DNA from 2 places in the Pseudobutyrivibrio ruminis HUN009 genome. Region 1 is predicted to be linked to the other one. Evidence: riboswitches for the same ligand, from Rfam matches in the RefSeq annotation. Region 1 holds a riboswitch; the other holds the start of a gene.
The links. Region 1 has a riboswitch for thiamine pyrophosphate ahead of thiE (thiamine phosphate synthase). Riboswitches for the same ligand answer to the same signal wherever they lie in the genome.

Region 1 (8,355 bases):
GATGATTTTGTCTCTATGCTTCAGGGATACGGCTGCAAAGCAGTAATTTATGTTGAGTATGTACCTGTATCAGATGAGAGCAAGCACCTAGCCCTTAGCGAGGAGCAGGAAGAGCAGCTTAGAGCTAGAATCGCAACCCTTCGTGAAGACTACGAGGACATGGTTTTCATTTCATTCCCAGGGGACGAAAAATCATCAGGTGGATGCGTTGCAGCAGGCAGAGGATTCTTCCACATCAATTCCCATGGTGGAGCAGAACCATGCCCATTCTCGCCATTTTCCGACACAAACGTAATGGACATGGGCCTTCGAGGTGCTATCTCATCACACCTCTTTCAGGTGCTCCAGGCAGGCGACATCCTAAAAGACGACCACGTAGGCGGCTGCGTTCTCTTCGAAAAGAAGGATCAGGTAGAGGCAATCCTCAAGGAAGCGTAGGATGCCTATTCTCACTAAAAATAGAGGAACAAGTGGCGCCCGCCCTGGGCCCGCAGCCTCACCCCTCCCATGTATCATTGGAGCAGATTTTTTGGATTACCTTAATGTGTAAAGTCGCCCATATGTAGGTGTACTTACGAAGCTTTTACTATTCGAAGGTAATGTATGGGTGGGACGGACAATGTAGTTTATATAATCATCTAGTCTTAACTAGTCTTTGTATTATTACTTTTGCTACTCCGCTCACCAAGAATAATTAAAAAACAGGTTTTGTATACATAAGCACCGCCCTTAAACTCAGTCCATTTCGTTGTCGGGCTTTCGGCGCCGTCCATGGCGCCTCATGCTTATCTATTACAAAACCTGTTTTTATTATTCTAAGTTCGCTCCAAAGCAAATAGTAATTAATACAAAGCTAGTTTAAGACAGATGATTACTAAGAATAGTGTTTGTCCGTCTTCACCCATACCTTACCGATAGAATTGTAAAACTTTGTAAGAACACCTACTAATAAATATGGGCGACTACACATTTAGATAATCCAAAATCTGTGACGTACATGGGATGGGTGAGGCTGCGGGCCCAGGGCGGGCGCCACTTGCTCTCAGGGGATTTGTGAGAATAGGTACTTTGCAATTAGGTGTTGATTTTTTGCCACACTTGTAGCATTATATGTAAGGAATTTAATATGAGACGGGAGCTTGTAGACAGGCTGAGAGGAAGGTGTGACCTTCGACCGAGAACCTGATTTGGATAATGCCAACGTAGGGACGCCGATTAATAATGATATTGATATTATGCGGAAGCTATTTGAGAAATCAGGTAGCTTCCGTTTTTTTATGCAAAAAGGAGGAATAATGGAGTTTAATAGCGAGCTTTATTTTATTACTGACAGTACACCGTATGAGCTAGATGAATTCCTGTGGCGAGTTGAGGATGCTTTAAAGGGTGGCGTTACTTTGATGCAGCTTCGAGAAAAGAATCGAACCACTAAGGAATATATTGAACTGGCACAGGCTGTCCATAAGATTTGCAGAAAGTACAATGTTCCGCTGATTATTGATGATCGTGTGGATGTAATGCTTGCTGTGGATTGCGAAGGGGTCCATTTAGGGGCAGAGGATATGCCACTTGAGATGGCCAGAAGGATTATCGGGCCTGAAAAGATTTTAGGAGCTACTGCAAAGAAGGTTGATGTGGCAAAAGCAGCCTACGAGGCAGGGGCTGATTATCTTGGAGTTGGTGCCATCTATCCAACAACCACAAAGGTAAAAACGATTATTACGTCCACGGAGACATTGGATGCAATATGTAAGGCAGTTCCTGTACCAGTTAATGCTATTGGCGGTTTGAATGCTTCTAATATGGATGTATTAAAAGGAATTGACATAGCTGGGGTATGCGCTGTTTCAGCCATTATGAAAGCAGAGTCACCTAGGCTTGCGGCTGAAAGTATGAAGAAGAAATTTAGGGAGATAAAAGGATGAAGGTAGTTTTATCGATTGCAGGAAGTGATAGTAGTGGCGGCGCAGGAATCCAGGCAGATTTGAAAACTATGACTGCCCATGGAGTCTATGGAATGACCGCTATCACCGCTCTTACTGCACAAAACACTACAGGGGTTACAGAGATTGTAGAGTCAAATCCACATTTTCTGGAGGAACAAATAGATGCCTGTTTAACTGATATTCCGGCAGATGCGGTAAAGATTGGAATGCTTCCATCAGTGGAGCAGGTGAGAGTTGTTGCCAGAAAACTAAAGGAGTATGAAGTGAAAAATATTGTCGTAGATCCGGTTATGGTGGCAACAAGTGGAAGCAGATTGATGGAAAACTCCACACCGGATGTGATGGCTAAAATGCTGTTTCCACTAGCTAGAGTTATTACACCCAATATACCTGAAACTGAAATATTAACAGGAATGCAGATAGAAGACAAGATTGATATGGAACAGGCCGCCAAAAAGCTTGGTGAAAAATATGGCTGTGGAGTTCTTGTAAAGGGGGGCCACTGTGTAGAGGACGCCAGCGATGTTCTTTTTGATAGTGGGTGTGTTACATGGTTTGAAGGCGAAAGAATTAATAGCTCTAACACTCATGGAACAGGCTGCACATTATCAAGTGCTATTGCATCGAATTTGGCGCTGGGGTTTGATTTGAAGGAAGCTATAAGGAATGCAAAAGGTTACATATCTAAAGCAATAGCAGCTGACCCTAATTTGGGAAAAGGTAGTGGACCACTTAATCATATGGTGGCGGTTTAAAAGGAAGGAATAGTAAATGGTTTTCTTAAATGGAAAAGAATATGAGCTAGAAAACATGACACTTGCTGCAGTGTTAGACGTTTTTAAATTTGATGTTAGGACTATTGCAGTGGAAGTCAATGAAGAAATCATTCCAAAAGCAACTTATAATCATACGATTCTTAAGGATGGAGATATCGTAGAGGTAGTAAGTTTTGTTGGAGGTGGTTGATTGATACCGACAAAAGAGGAGTTTTATCAGGCATTGGTAGAACGGCATGGAGCAGACAATCAAAAAAAATTCGACGAAGCGGTTGTTGCAATATGCGGACTAGGAGGTTTGGGGTCCAATATAGCCACATGTCTTGCAAGAGCAGGAGTTGGACACCTAATACTGATAGATTTTGATTCTGTTGATGTAAGTAATTTGCATAGGCAACAGTATAAGATTAATCAGGTTGGAATGGCAAAAACGGATGCCTTATCAGAAAACTTGAAAGAAATAAATCCATTTATAAAAATAGAGACCCATCAAGTTAAGATGACGGAGGCAAACTCAAAATCATTACTAGAAAAAGCATCGATAATATGTGAGGCTTTTGACTCAGCACAATACAAGTCAATGCTTGTAAATCTGGTACTGGAACAAATGCCAGATAAGTATATTCTCTCTAGTTCTGGCATGGCAGGATTTGGTAGTGCCAACGATATAAAGGCTAGAAGAGTATCAAAGAAATTTTATCTTTTAGGTGATGGTGTTAGCGATGTTAATGATGGTATCGGATTGATTTCATCTAGAGTGATGGTTTGTGGAGCACACGAGGCACACATGGTAATTAGAATTCTCATTGGAGAATTGGATGCATAAATGTTAATAGAAAGAGGAAAATGGAATGGAAAATGACAAACTGGTAATCGGTGGTAAAGAATTTGATTCTCGTTTTATCCTTGGCTCTGGAAAGTATTCCATGAAGCTTATTGAAGCGGCAATTAAAGATGCAGGGGCGGAAATTATAACACTTGCCGTTCGTAGAACAAACACCAAGGATGAAGAAAACATTTTGGATTATATTCCAAAGAATGTAACTTTGCTTCCAAATACAAGCGGCGCAAGAGATGCAAAGGAAGCTGTAAGAATAGCACGACTAGCCAGGGAGCTTGGCTGTGGTGATTTTGTAAAAATCGAGATTATGAGGGATACAAAGTATTTACTTCCTGATAATTACGAAACAATTAAGGCTACAGAAATTCTTGCAAAAGAAGGCTTTGTGGTTATGCCTTATATGTACCCAGATTTGAATGTTGCAAGAGAATTGCAAAATGTTGGAGCTGCTTCCATCATGCCACTTGCATCACCGATTGGCTCCAATAAAGGTCTTGCAACAAAAGAGTTTATACAGATTCTTATTGATGAAATAGATTTGCCTATTATTGTAGATGCTGGAATTGGAAAGCCATCACAGGCATGTGAAGCAATGGAAATGGGAGCTGCAGCAATAATGGCAAATACTGCTCTTGCAACAGCTGGAGACTTGACACTTATGGCATCAGCATTCAAAGATGCTATTGAAGCAGGAAGAAAAGCATACTTGGCAGGCCTTGGAAGAGTGCTTACACGTGGTGCAGCAGCATCAGATCCACTTACAGGTTTCTTACATTAGGAGGCATCATGGAAAACACATTTTTATTTGACTCTAAGGAATTATCAGCAACAGGACTAGAGCGAAAGCATCAGATTGAGACAGATCCTTCATCTAGAATCAATCATATGGAATATTTGCCGGGGATGGATATTATTGAGTCGGATGTTCGTAAAAACGTAATGGAACATTTTAATTCCTATGATTACAGCAAATACACAGCTGCAGATGTTAGAAGGGCCCTTGCCAGCGATAAATGTACAATAGAAGATTTTAAGGCACTTCTTTCACCGGCTGCAGAACCATTTTTGGAACAGATGGCAAAGAAGGCACAGCAGGAAACGAGCAAGCACTTTGGAAATACAGTGTATCTTTTTACTCCAATCTATATAGCAAATTACTGCGAGAACTACTGTGTATACTGCGGATTTAATTGCTATAACAAAATAAAAAGATTAAAGCTTTCATATGAGCAAATAGAGCATGAAATGCAGGTTATTGCAGATAGTGGAATGGAAGAAATATTAATTCTTACAGGAGAAAGTCCAGCTAAATCAGACGTTGAATATATAGGTGAAGCATGTAAAATTGCTAGAAAATATTTCAAAATGGTTGGAATCGAAATATATCCTGTAAACGTAAAGGATTACAAATATCTGCATGAGTGCGGTGCGGACTATGTAACCGTTTTTCAGGAAACATACGATTCTGACAAGTATGAGACTCTGCATTTGATGGGTAACAAGAGAATATGGCCATATAGATTTGATGCTCAGGAGCGAGCTCTTATGGGTGGAATGCGAGGGGTTGCCTTTTCTGCACTTTTGGGGCTTTCGGATTTTAGAAAGGATGCTCTGGCATCAGCCTTGCATGTCTACTATTTACAGCGCAAATACCCTTATGCAGAAATGTCATTATCATGCCCTAGACTTCGACCAATTATCAATAATGACACAATCAATCCACTTGATGTAGGGGAAAAGCAGTTGTGCCAGATTATATGTGCATATCGTATATTTTTGCCTTTCTGTGGAATTACAGTATCTTCAAGAGAAACGGCAGAATTTAGAAATGGGATAGTAAAGATTGCTGCTACAAAGGTATCAGCAGGAGTATCAACGGGTATCGGTGACCATGAAGAAAAATATACTGGTGAGGAATCAAGTGACCCTTCTGGGGATGAGCAATTTGAAATTTCTGATGGCAGGAGCCTGGGTACTATGTACATAGATATTTCTGACGAAGGATTACAACCAGTTTTCAATGATTACATATATGTTTAAGGAGAAGAATAATGAGAAAATACACAACACAGATGGACGCAGCAAGACAAGGAATTATTACACCAGAAATGAAGCAGGTGGCCTTAAAGGAGTATCGTACACCTGAAGAAATAATGGAGCTAGTAGCAAGAGGCCAGGTGGCAATTCCTGCAAATGTAAATCATAAGTGTCTTAATCCAGAAGGTGTAGGAAGCATGCTACGTACAAAAATCAATGTTAATCTTGGCGTATCTAGAGACTGTAAGGATTATGATATTGAAATGCAAAAGGTTATGGCTGCAGTGGATATGGGGGCCGAGGCCATTATGGATTTATCCAGCCATGGAAACACAGAGCCATTTAGAAAGAAGCTAGTAGATGAATGTCCAGCAATGATAGGAACTGTGCCTATATATGACAGTGTAATCCATTATCAAAGAGATTTGGCTACACTCACAGCAAAGGATTTTATTGATGTAGTACGTCTTCATGCAGAAAACGGAGTGGACTTTGTTACACTACATTGCGGAATTACACGTAAGACAATTGATCAGATAAAGCTTCATAAAAGAAAAATGAACATTGTATCAAGAGGAGGTTCACTTGTATTTGCCTGGATGTCTATGACAGGGGAGGAGAACCCTTTCTATGAATATTATGATGAGATTTTGGATATCTGCCGTCAGTATGATGTGACAATATCTCTTGGTGATGCATGCAGACCAGGCTGTCTTGCAGATGCCAGCGACGTGTGTCAGATAGAGGAATTAGTTCGATTAGGAGAGCTAACAAAGCGTGCGTGGGCCAAGGATGTTCAGGTTATGGTGGAAGGTCCTGGACATATGCCAATGGACGAAATCGCTGCAAATATGAAGATTCAGCAAAAGGTTTGTATGGGAGCACCATTCTATGTACTGGGGCCTCTTGTTACTGATATTGCTCCAGGATATGACCATATTACATCAGCAATCGGAGGGGCGATAGCGGCTCAAAACGGCGCAGCATTTCTTTGTTATGTTACACCTGCAGAGCATTTGGCTTTGCCTAATCTTGAGGATGTTAAACAGGGAATCATTGCTTCAAAGATTGCAGCACATGCAGCAGATATTGCTAAGCATGTACCACATGCAATGGATAGAGATAATGCCATGGCAGATGCCAGACAGTGTTTTGACTGGGATAAGCAATGGGAATGCTCAATTGACCCAGAGACTGCCCAGGCTATTCGTGCTGATCGCTCACCAGAATTTGATGACACATGTTCTATGTGTGGTAAATTCTGTGCTGTAAGAAGCATGAATAAAGCCTTGGCAGGAGAGTACATAGATATTCTTGGTTAATAAACAAGAACCATCAGGTCAAATGGCCTGATGGTTTTTGTTATTTAATCGAAGGAAGAGTACAAATATTGTCTCCGATTGTAATGTTGTGCTTATTCAAGAACGCCATGAACTCAGGGTTAAGCTCTGGCTGACAAACTGACTGTGGATCGTGAGCGTCACAGCCAATTACAAAGTTGGCCCCCATCTCTGTGGCTAAGTCAAAGAACTTGTCACAAGGATAATTGCGTTTTCCTGTAAATCCAAGAAGATTTACTTCTAGTGGAATATTTAAATCAATGGATGCGGCAATGAGACGTTCCATGTGCTTTTTATAGGTATTGTCATCGCCCTTGTAATAAATCAAATCGGGATGGGCAAGATATGTAAACATACCTGTTTGCATTCCCTCGATTGCAGTATCTACGTAATCAATCAAGTGCTGATCATCAGTGGTAGGAGCTCCAGCATAGAATCCATCAATCTCGTCAGGAATGAAATGCTGTCCCTGAATAATATAATCAACAGGGTAGTTTCTGAGCTCTTTAATCAGCGCATCAAAGTATTTTCTAAAGTATTCTACCTCGAATCCTATGTAAATAGTGATATCGTCCTTGTATTCTTCTCTAAGCTTTACAAGTGTATCAACATAGTTTTCTAATTCCTCCATACCCATTCTGATATGTGATTTATAACTGGATGGATATGGCTGTGGTGTGTGATCTGAAAAACCAAGAATTTTAAACCCATTTGCTATGGCAGATTCAATGTATTCTCGTTCACTGCCAGTGGCGTGATTACATCTTGGTGTATGTGAATGATAATTTGCTAACATAAAAGTTCCTCCGACAATTGAACATAATAACACAAAATAATAAAATATGATAATTAAGGAGGATAAAATTATGTACGACAAGATATCACGATTACTTATGTTTGGGGATTTAACAGAGGATAGTATTCTTTATCAGCTTGGAAAAGCTATTGATATGGTGGAGTCTGGTGATTATAACAAGAGGGAAGCTACCCGCCAGATTAACGCAATTTCAAAGCGACTTCTTATGCTTGCAACGGATTATGGGTTTGATGATAATCTTTGGCATAATTATTTAACCTTCTACATTATTATGAATGAAAATCCATTTTCTCTAGTTACAGAAAAAACTGATGTGAAGCCAGGTTCTGTAAATCATTTGGTAGAAAATGATTTTAGAATTCTAAAAGAACTATTTGATTACGATTTTTCATCTTTGGAAAAGGAGTTGGGCATTGAGTCATTCTCCGTATTTACGAACTACAATTCTGTTAGAAAAAATGAGCAGATGTATAATCGCAATGTTAGTGAAAAGGTTAGAAAGCTGTCAAAAGAGCTTGAGGCTGCAAGGGATGAAAAGGAATTCTTTAACGTAATTACGAATTTCTATAAGGCTTACGGTGTAGGTATGTTTGGCTTG
Region 2 (8,355 bases), 2.3 Mb from region 1:
TATGATGCTCTTACCGAGTTAAATAATCGTCGCTCCGCTGATAAGAAGCTTGAGGACATCAGAGTGAAGGCAGTAGAAATGGGAAACAAGTACTGCGTATGTATTTCAGATATAGATTTCTTTAAAAAGGTTAATGACACCTATGGACATGAAATGGGTGATGTGATTCTTAAATCAGTAGCAGACAAACTGAAGGCCGGCATGGTTGGCAAAGGTTTTTCAGCCCGCTGGGGTGGCGAGGAGTTCTTGCTTATTTTTGAAAACCGTGAGTTGGATATAGCAAAAAGAGAGCTTTCTATGATTATGGATGAGGTTCGCACTATTTATATTCCAGACACAGATCGTCAAATCACTATGAGCTTTGGCCTTACCGCCCTTGTCCCAGGTGAAACCACAGATGAAACCTTGAAGCGCGCCGATGACAATCTATATGAAGCCAAGGAAACAGGCCGTAATCAGATTATATGTAGGTAGTGATGGGCCTTGTTTAAGTGTAGAATATTGATTTTGGTTATTCACTTTACAGCTTTGACTCAGCTATGGGAGCTTTAGTGGAGTTTTTGGGGAGCTTTAGTGGAGCTTTGTTAAGTGGGAATTATAAAATCCTGGTTTTCACTTAAAATTGGAGAGGTGTGTTAAGTGAAATACGTAATTTTTGAATTATCACTTAAAAAATCAATGCATTTGTCTCAAAGTATTTAGATAAGTTAAGTGAAATGTGTAATGCTGAAAATAAACTTAACAAAAAGTTAAGTGTGAAATGAGACTTTTATTTTTCACTTAAGTGACTAAAGAATTTTAGACAAAAATATAAGTGAAAATAATATTTTCCAAAATAAACTTAACCGGCAGTTAGAGTTTTAAGTGGAAAAGTTTACTTTTATAAATTCACTTAACAATTTGGGGCCAAGTAGGGAAATCAAGTTAAGTGAAATTTTAAAACAAGAAAATAAACTTAACTGCAATATATTAAATGTAAAAAGGGTGCTAGATATTATGAAATTAAGAAACGTACTCATAGTAGTAAAAGACATAGAAGCTTCAAAGAAGTACTATCATGATTTGTTTGGACTGGATATGCTTCTAGATAATGATGGAAATATGATTCTGACAGAAGGCTTGGTTCTTCAGGATGAGAAGATATGGAACAGTTTTATTAATAAGGACATAGTTCATAGAAACAATTCCTGCGAACTATATTTTGAAGAAAGGGATATTGAGGCTTTTATTGAAAAGCTGGAAAAGTTGTATCCTGATACTATATATGTAAATAAGTTAATGACACATAGTTGGGGACAAAAGGTTGTGCGTTTTTATGATCTAGATGGCAATTTGATTGAGGTTGGCACACCAATGTAGATAATTATATACATAGACTTGACTATTGTTGTATAGAGATAAAAAAGATATTATGTAACTATAGGGAGGATAAATGATGGAAACAATTTTAAATATCATTACCACTGTCTGTGGCAAAATACAGGTAGTGTCCGATTTATTCTGGGATTTCCCAACAAATTTTGAGTGGTATGCAAATATACCTATTCTGGGCAACTTTTCACTGGCAATTATTCTTTTGATTGGTTCAGGAATCTATTTTTCAATCAGACTAAAGTTTATTCAGGTCAGAAAGTTTAAGAGAGGAATAGAAGTTTTAAAGACCAGCAAGGCAAAGACTGGTATTTCACCACTTGCTTCTTTCTTCCTTTCAACTGCTATGCGAGTAGGACCTGGAAATATCCTTGGTGTTACAGGAGCTGTTTCAGTAGGCGGTCCTGGCGCACTTCTTTGGATGTGGATTTCTGCATTCTTTGGAATGTCTACAGCATTTGTAGAGTCTACACTTTCTCAGATTTTTAAAGAGAGAAAAGATGATGAATATGTAGGTGGTATGGCCTTCTATGGACGCAGACTTATAAAGAATTCTGCAATAGTTGGTGTTGTATTATCACTTATGTATATTATTTATGCATTGCTTTGCTTCCCAGCACAGGGATTTAACACAGTCTCTGCAATGGGGCAGATAGCAAGTATCGTTAGCGGACAGGAGCTTCCAACCACACATGCTGTATATTGGATTGGCTTTGTAATCGTTATCATTGCAACTATCTCAGTTTCATTTGGTGGAACAAAAAAGATTTCAAAGGTTACTGATGTACTTGTTCCAATCATGGCAATTGTTTATGTGTTAACTGTTGTAATACTTATTGTCATTAACTTTACAAGAATTCCATGGTTCTTCTACGCAGTATTTACAGAGGCTTTCAAGCCAGAAGCAGTTTTTGGCGGAGCATTTGGAATTGCACTTATGCAGGGTGTAAAGCGTGGACTTATGTCTAATGAGGCAGGTCAAGGTACAATAACAATGCCAGCAGCTGCTTCAGATGCAAAGCATCCATGTGACCAGGGCTGTGTTCAGGCAATAGGAGTTTTCCTTGATACAATTGTTATTTGTACACTCACAGGCTTTGTCGTAATCATGGGTCGTGTATGGCTTACAGATGCAGGTGAAGCATGGTTCGAGCTTGGCAAGCTTCCAAAGTATCTTGCCTCAGCAGCAGAGCTTACACCAGGCACAGCATTCAACGTAGTAGTAACCCTTCTTATTTCACTTTGCTTTGGACTTTTTGCATTCACTTGCTTGTTAGGCTTCATGTCCTTCTCAGAAATCTGTGCAAACAGAATCAGCAGAAGCAAGGTGTTTATAAATGTAATTCGTATACTTGATATTATTGTTATCTGCTTTGGTATGCTTACATCAATCGTAGGAATGGACTTAGGTGCCCTTTGGGATTTATCAGATTTTGCAAACATTCTGATTGCATACTGCAACATTCCACTTTTATACATTGGATTTAAGTATGTAAAAAAAGCCCAGATACATTACGAAAAAGGAGATGGCACACCATTCACATCAGATGTTGTTGGCATTGATGTAAAGGTTTGGGATGAGAGAGCTAAACAATAGAATATAATTTATGTAAAAGGTACATTAAAAAAGGCTGGTCATTTTGACCAGCCTTGATTTATTTAATTTTAAGATTGTTTTAGGTCTCTATATATGTAGATGAGCTTACAGTGGAAATGTTTTCCATATATGTGATGGATGTTCCGCCTGTCGATCCTGAGCCTGAATTCGAAGAATTATTGCCTGATTTGTAGGCGCCATTCTTCCACTGCTCAAATTTATCTAATACAGCATCGTAAGTCTTAGAAGAGATGTCTGGTAAATCCTTGCCCCAAGTTCCAGTTGCCTGCTCGTAGCCCTTCTTGAAAGCATCTAAGAGCATGTCAGCCTTTGATGTATCTCCGCCAGAAAGTGCGATAGCAAAATCTACAATTCTATCAGATGTCTGGTTAACTCCCCAGTATCCATCTTCGGAAATATCTTCCTTTGCCTTTGCAATTGTTTCTTCGTCTGCTGTGAATTTACCTTCTGCAAGGAATTTCCACATATCATCCTGAGTAGCAATAGCAAATGTGCTTCCCTGACCATTAATTGTCTTCATAACAATATCTAAAAGATTGTTAATCATCTTTTCCTGGTCAGCTTTCAACTGCTGAATAAGAGCAGTTCTATCTGTCTTTTTGTAGTTGTCTGTTGTTAGTGATTGTTCATCAGATTTTTCATAAACAGCAGCTTCATCAGAAAACTTTGATGCGCTGACTTCCTGTTTTGATGCATTGAATTCAAGTGTTTCTGTAACCGAACCATCAGAATTTGTAGTCTTAGAATAGGTACCTGCTATATTAGAAGATACGCTGTTTAATGTGCTTAACTCCATAATAATAACCTCCTTGTTACTGTGGCCATGAATAAAAAAAACCATATGGAAATCCTTTTCCTATTCTTATTATCGGATGCTAATTGAGAAATATTTATTATTAGATTGTATTTATTTTAATACAAAATTCTTGTAAAAGTGTGGTATCTTTGTTAAAATTTATTAGGATTGAATACAAAGAACAATCAAGTACAAAATACACACAAGTACAAATTTTAATGGAGTAGTAATTTCTTTTCAATGGACAATATAGATCTTAAAGCATTAGCAAAAATAAATATCGGACTTGATGTTACAGGAATCAGGGACGATGGATATCATGAAGTAAGAATGATTATGCAGACAGTCAATCTTTTTGACAAGGTCAGCATTAAGAAGCAGGAGGGGAATGCTGTTACCATGAGCACCAATCTTCGCTTCCTTCCTGTTAACGATGACAATCTTTGCATTAAGGCAGCAAAGCTTCTAATGGAAGAATTTGATATACACACTGGTGTGCATATCAGCCTGGAAAAGCATATCCCTGTTGCGGCAGGCATGGCAGGCGGTTCCACAGATGCAGCGGCTGTAATGTTTGGAATAAATAAACTATTTGATTTGAATCTCAGCAGAAAAGATTTGATGGAGCGAGGCGTGAAAATCGGAGCCGATGTACCATACTGTGTTATGCGCGGTACAGCTTTGGCAGAGGGAATTGGAGAGGTGCTCACACCACTTTCACCAATGGTGAAGTGCCCAGTGCTTATTGCAAAGCCAGGTATTTCAGTTTCTACAAAGCAGGTATATGAATCTTTGGATTCATGCTTTGACAATGTTAAGCATCCAGACATCGATCAGCTGATTTCAGATATTAAAAATCAGGATTTACATGCCATTTGCAACCACATGGGAAATGTACTTGAAGAGGTTACAATTCCACTACATCCAGTTATTGCTGATATAAAGAAAATCATGCTGGATCATGGAGCAGTTGGCGCAATGATGAGTGGTAGTGGTCCTACTGTATTTGGCTTTTTTGAAGACAACAAAACAGCAAAGGCAGCCAAGGAGGCACTTACTGAGAGCAAGCTAGTAAAGCAGCTTTATCTCACAACACTTTTTAACAACAAGTATTAATTAGTTTCACACATGAAATAAGGAGATTTAAACAGAATGACTGAAAATCTTACACTTCAAATGGATGATTATTTACCACTTCGCGATGTGGTGTTTAACACCCTGCGCGAAGCTATTCTTAAGGGCGAACTAAAGCCAGGTGAGAGGCTAATGGAAATGCATTTAGCCACAAAGCTTGGAGTTAGCCGTACACCTATCAGAGAAGCAATTAGAATGCTTGAGCATGAGGGGCTTGCTGTTACTATTCCTCGCAAGGGCGCCCAGGTTGCTAAAATGACAGAAAAAGATTTACAGGATGTACTTGAAGTAAGAGATGCACTTGATGCTCTTGCTGTGGTATGTGCCTGTGAAAGAATGACAGATGCTCAGTTTGTAGAGCTTAAGGAAGCTATGAAAGCATTTGAGGCAGCTACCAGAACTGACGATGTTCGTAAAATTGTGGAGGCTGATGAGGCATTCCATGATGTGATTTATGCAGCAGCTGCAAATCCAAAGCTTGAAAATATCATCAATTCGGCAAGGGAGCAGATGTACAGATATCGTTACGAGTATGTAAAGAATCCATCTGTTTACGCGCAGCTTATATCTGAACATAAATCTATCATTGACGGTTTCGACAGAAGAGATGTAGATTTCCTGAAGGATATAATGCATGTTCATTTGTCAAATCAGATAAATGCTGTTCGTGAATTAATTAGAGAACAAAAATAGATTGGAAATAAATAATGACAGGAACAAAATGTAATATTAAACTTTGCTCCAAGCAAAAGATGGGCCACGAATCAGAGACTACAAATGAGGAGTATGTGGGTTCATTTATTGATAGAGGTAGTAAGCGATACCTTTCCTATAGCCGAGTTATGCCAGAGGGTCAAAAGGTAGATTGTCTAATAAGCTTTGAACACAACAAGCTTACATTGACTCAAAAAGGAGACATTCAATCAAAGCTTGAGTTTACCCCAGGGGCTCGCACTAGAAATGCTTACAATACACCAATGGGCATGATGACTATTGTGGTTCACACAAAGCGTCTTGTAATCGAGCAAAAGGATACCGAAATCAATCTTTTAATTGATTACGATTTGGAAGCCGGTGGGGAACCTATCAATACAGTAATAGAAATTAAAGCAACGTTAGAATAAAAATGCGCCAGGGATTAACCTTGGCGCATTTGTTTTATATATTATTCAGTAGCCATATTTTTAAGTCTGTTCATAACATCTCTTACTGGTGGAATGAAAAGAATGATGAGTGTTACAGCAGCCTCAGCAAAGATGTAGATTGCGTTGTAAGCAAGTGAGTAAGCTAGTGGATTCCATCCTTCCCAAGCCCATTCACCAAAGAATATCCATCCTGAGATTACCGCAAATACGTAGCGTCCTAAAACAGCTGCGATGTAACCTTTGATAAGACCATATTTAGAATCCTTGAAGAATCCAGATAATCCAAGAGCACCAAAGGCGAGTATGTAATCAACAATAACCTGTGCTGGGAAAAGAATGTAAGGATCAACAATGAGGTTTAGCAATCCATAGGCAACACCTGTGATAATTCCAACAATAGGACCAAACCAAAAACCAGGAAGGCATGCAACGAGCATTGAAAGTAATGTAATTGAGCCGCCAGTTGGGAATTTAAATACCTTAATATTAGACAAAACAAAAGCAAGTGCCATAGAAGCAGCACAAAAAGCAAGTTGCTTTGCAGAAAATGTGATTTTTGTTTTTTCGTTAGACATGTGATTAATCATTAAAAAAATCTCCCTTCATACATCAATGCTAGGAGATTCGTCTATCGCTTCCTTACGCTGGTATTATCCAGTTCAAGTATTAAGGGTCGGTGCAAGCACCTCTCAGCATATGCGCCCCTAGCAAAATATTTAATTCGATATAAAAATATCACTTGCGGGGAATATAGTCAATGAGAAAATAACAATTAAATTGCAGTAAATAAAACAACATTGTAGAATGTAACTATAAGAGATTTTGAAAAGATAGGATTTTAAATGGTAAATACAGAAAAGATTATAGAAAGAGTAATACTTGTATCAGTTAATGAAGGGGACGAGGTAGAGGCTAAGGATTCTCTTCATGAGCTTGCAGAGCTTTGTGAAACCGCCGGTGCTCAGGTTGTGGGCGAAATCATGCAGAATCTGGAGCGTAGAAACCCAGGCACATATGTGGGCTCTGGCAAGGTTGAGGAAATCGCAGATTTAATCTGGGAGACAGAGGCTACAGGTATTGTTTGCGATGATGAATTAACACCAGCACAGATGCGCAATCTTGCTGATGCTTTAGATACAAAGGTCATGGATAGAACACTTATTATCCTTGATATTTTTGCTGCCCGTGCAGGTACAGCAGAGGGAAAGATTCAGGTTGAGCTGGCACAGCTTAGATACGAGATGACTCGATTGACTGGCTTTGGCAAAAACATGTCTCGTGTGGGTGGTACTGCAGCAGGTGGCGGTGGTGCTATCGGAACACGTGGCCCTGGTGAGAAAAAGCTGGAGATGGATAAGCGTCTTATTGCAGGTCGCATTACTCAGCTGAAAAAAGAGTTAAATGATGTGGTAAATCATCGTGAGCTTACACGTTCAAAACGCCAGAGAAATGGCGTGCCTGTAGCGGCTATTGTTGGTTACACAAATGCAGGCAAATCATCACTTTTAAATAAACTTACAGATGCAAACATCCTTGAGTGGGATGCTCTTTTTGCGACCCTTGATCCAACCACTCGTGAGCTCCTTTTGGACAATGATCAAAAGATTCTGCTCACAGATACAGTAGGATTCATCAGAAAGCTTCCTCATCATTTGGTGGATGCTTTCAAGAGTACATTGGAAGAAGCTAAATATGCAGATTTCATAATTCATGTGGTGGATGTTAGCAATCCGCAGATGGACCGTCAGATGGAAATCGTATATGAGACTTTGGACAAATTAGGAGTTAGCGACAAACCTGTTCTTACTATTTTTAATAAAGTAGATAAGCTTGAGGATGAGCTGGATTATCACGATTTAAGAGCAGACTACACAGTACATACTTCAATTAAGACAGGAAAAGGCCTGGATAAAGTAAGAGAAATCCTTGCTACTTTGATGCGTGGAAATAAGGAATATATAGAGCGATTGGTGCCTTACACAGAAGCTGGAAGTATTGCAAAGATTAGAGAGACAGGTGAACTTATTTCCGAGGAATATCGTGAAGACGGTATTTTTATCAAGGCTTATATCTGAATTTACACAAATTTTACTTGTATCATAGAAAATACTTAGACAATGGCATTCTAACATGTTATGATTATCAAGGACTAAAAAAAGAAGGATTAAGGATTTTACTTTTCGTGAAGGAAAAGTACGGTAGAAGGAGAAAATAATGACTTTAGCAGAGATATTATCACTTCTTGGTGGAGTGGGTCTATTTCTTTTCGGAATGTCGATTATGTCTACAGG

Region 2: linked by a shared signal. The riboswitch ahead of thiT (energy-coupled thiamine transporter ThiT) and the one ahead of thiE (thiamine phosphate synthase) in region 1 are both predicted to bind thiamine pyrophosphate.

The regions. Positions count from the first base shown of each region.
Region 1 is NZ_JNLH01000001.1:2,585,888-2,594,242, reverse strand. Features, by position in the region: gene BO15_RS0111750 (radical SAM/SPASM domain-containing protein) at 1-438, shown strand, start outside; TPP riboswitch at 1,122-1,226, shown strand; gene thiE (thiamine phosphate synthase) at 1,296-1,925, shown strand; gene thiD (bifunctional hydroxymethylpyrimidine kinase/phosphomethylpyrimidine kinase) at 1,922-2,701, shown strand; gene thiS (sulfur carrier protein ThiS) at 2,718-2,912, shown strand; gene thiF (sulfur carrier protein ThiS adenylyltransferase ThiF) at 2,913-3,548, shown strand; gene BO15_RS0111725 (thiazole synthase) at 3,574-4,341, shown strand; gene thiH (2-iminoacetate synthase ThiH) at 4,350-5,603, shown strand; gene thiC (phosphomethylpyrimidine synthase ThiC) at 5,615-6,922, shown strand; gene BO15_RS0111710 (histidinol-phosphatase) at 6,963-7,736, opposite strand; gene BO15_RS0111705 (ATP-binding protein) at 7,807-8,355, shown strand, end outside.
Region 2 is NZ_JNLH01000001.1:246,919-255,273, reverse strand. Features, by position in the region: gene BO15_RS12960 (diguanylate cyclase domain-containing protein) at 1-474, shown strand, start outside; gene BO15_RS0101180 (VOC family protein) at 997-1,359, shown strand; gene BO15_RS0101175 (amino acid carrier protein) at 1,433-2,968, shown strand; gene BO15_RS0101170 (hypothetical protein) at 3,048-3,785, opposite strand; gene ispE (4-(cytidine 5'-diphospho)-2-C-methyl-D-erythritol kinase) at 4,026-4,901, shown strand; gene BO15_RS0101160 (GntR family transcriptional regulator) at 4,938-5,612, shown strand; gene BO15_RS0101155 (DUF1934 domain-containing protein) at 5,627-6,043, shown strand; gene thiT (energy-coupled thiamine transporter ThiT) at 6,085-6,651, opposite strand; TPP riboswitch at 6,684-6,780, opposite strand; gene hflX (GTPase HflX) at 6,907-8,139, shown strand; gene BO15_RS0101140 (Na/Pi cotransporter family protein) at 8,279-8,355, shown strand, end outside.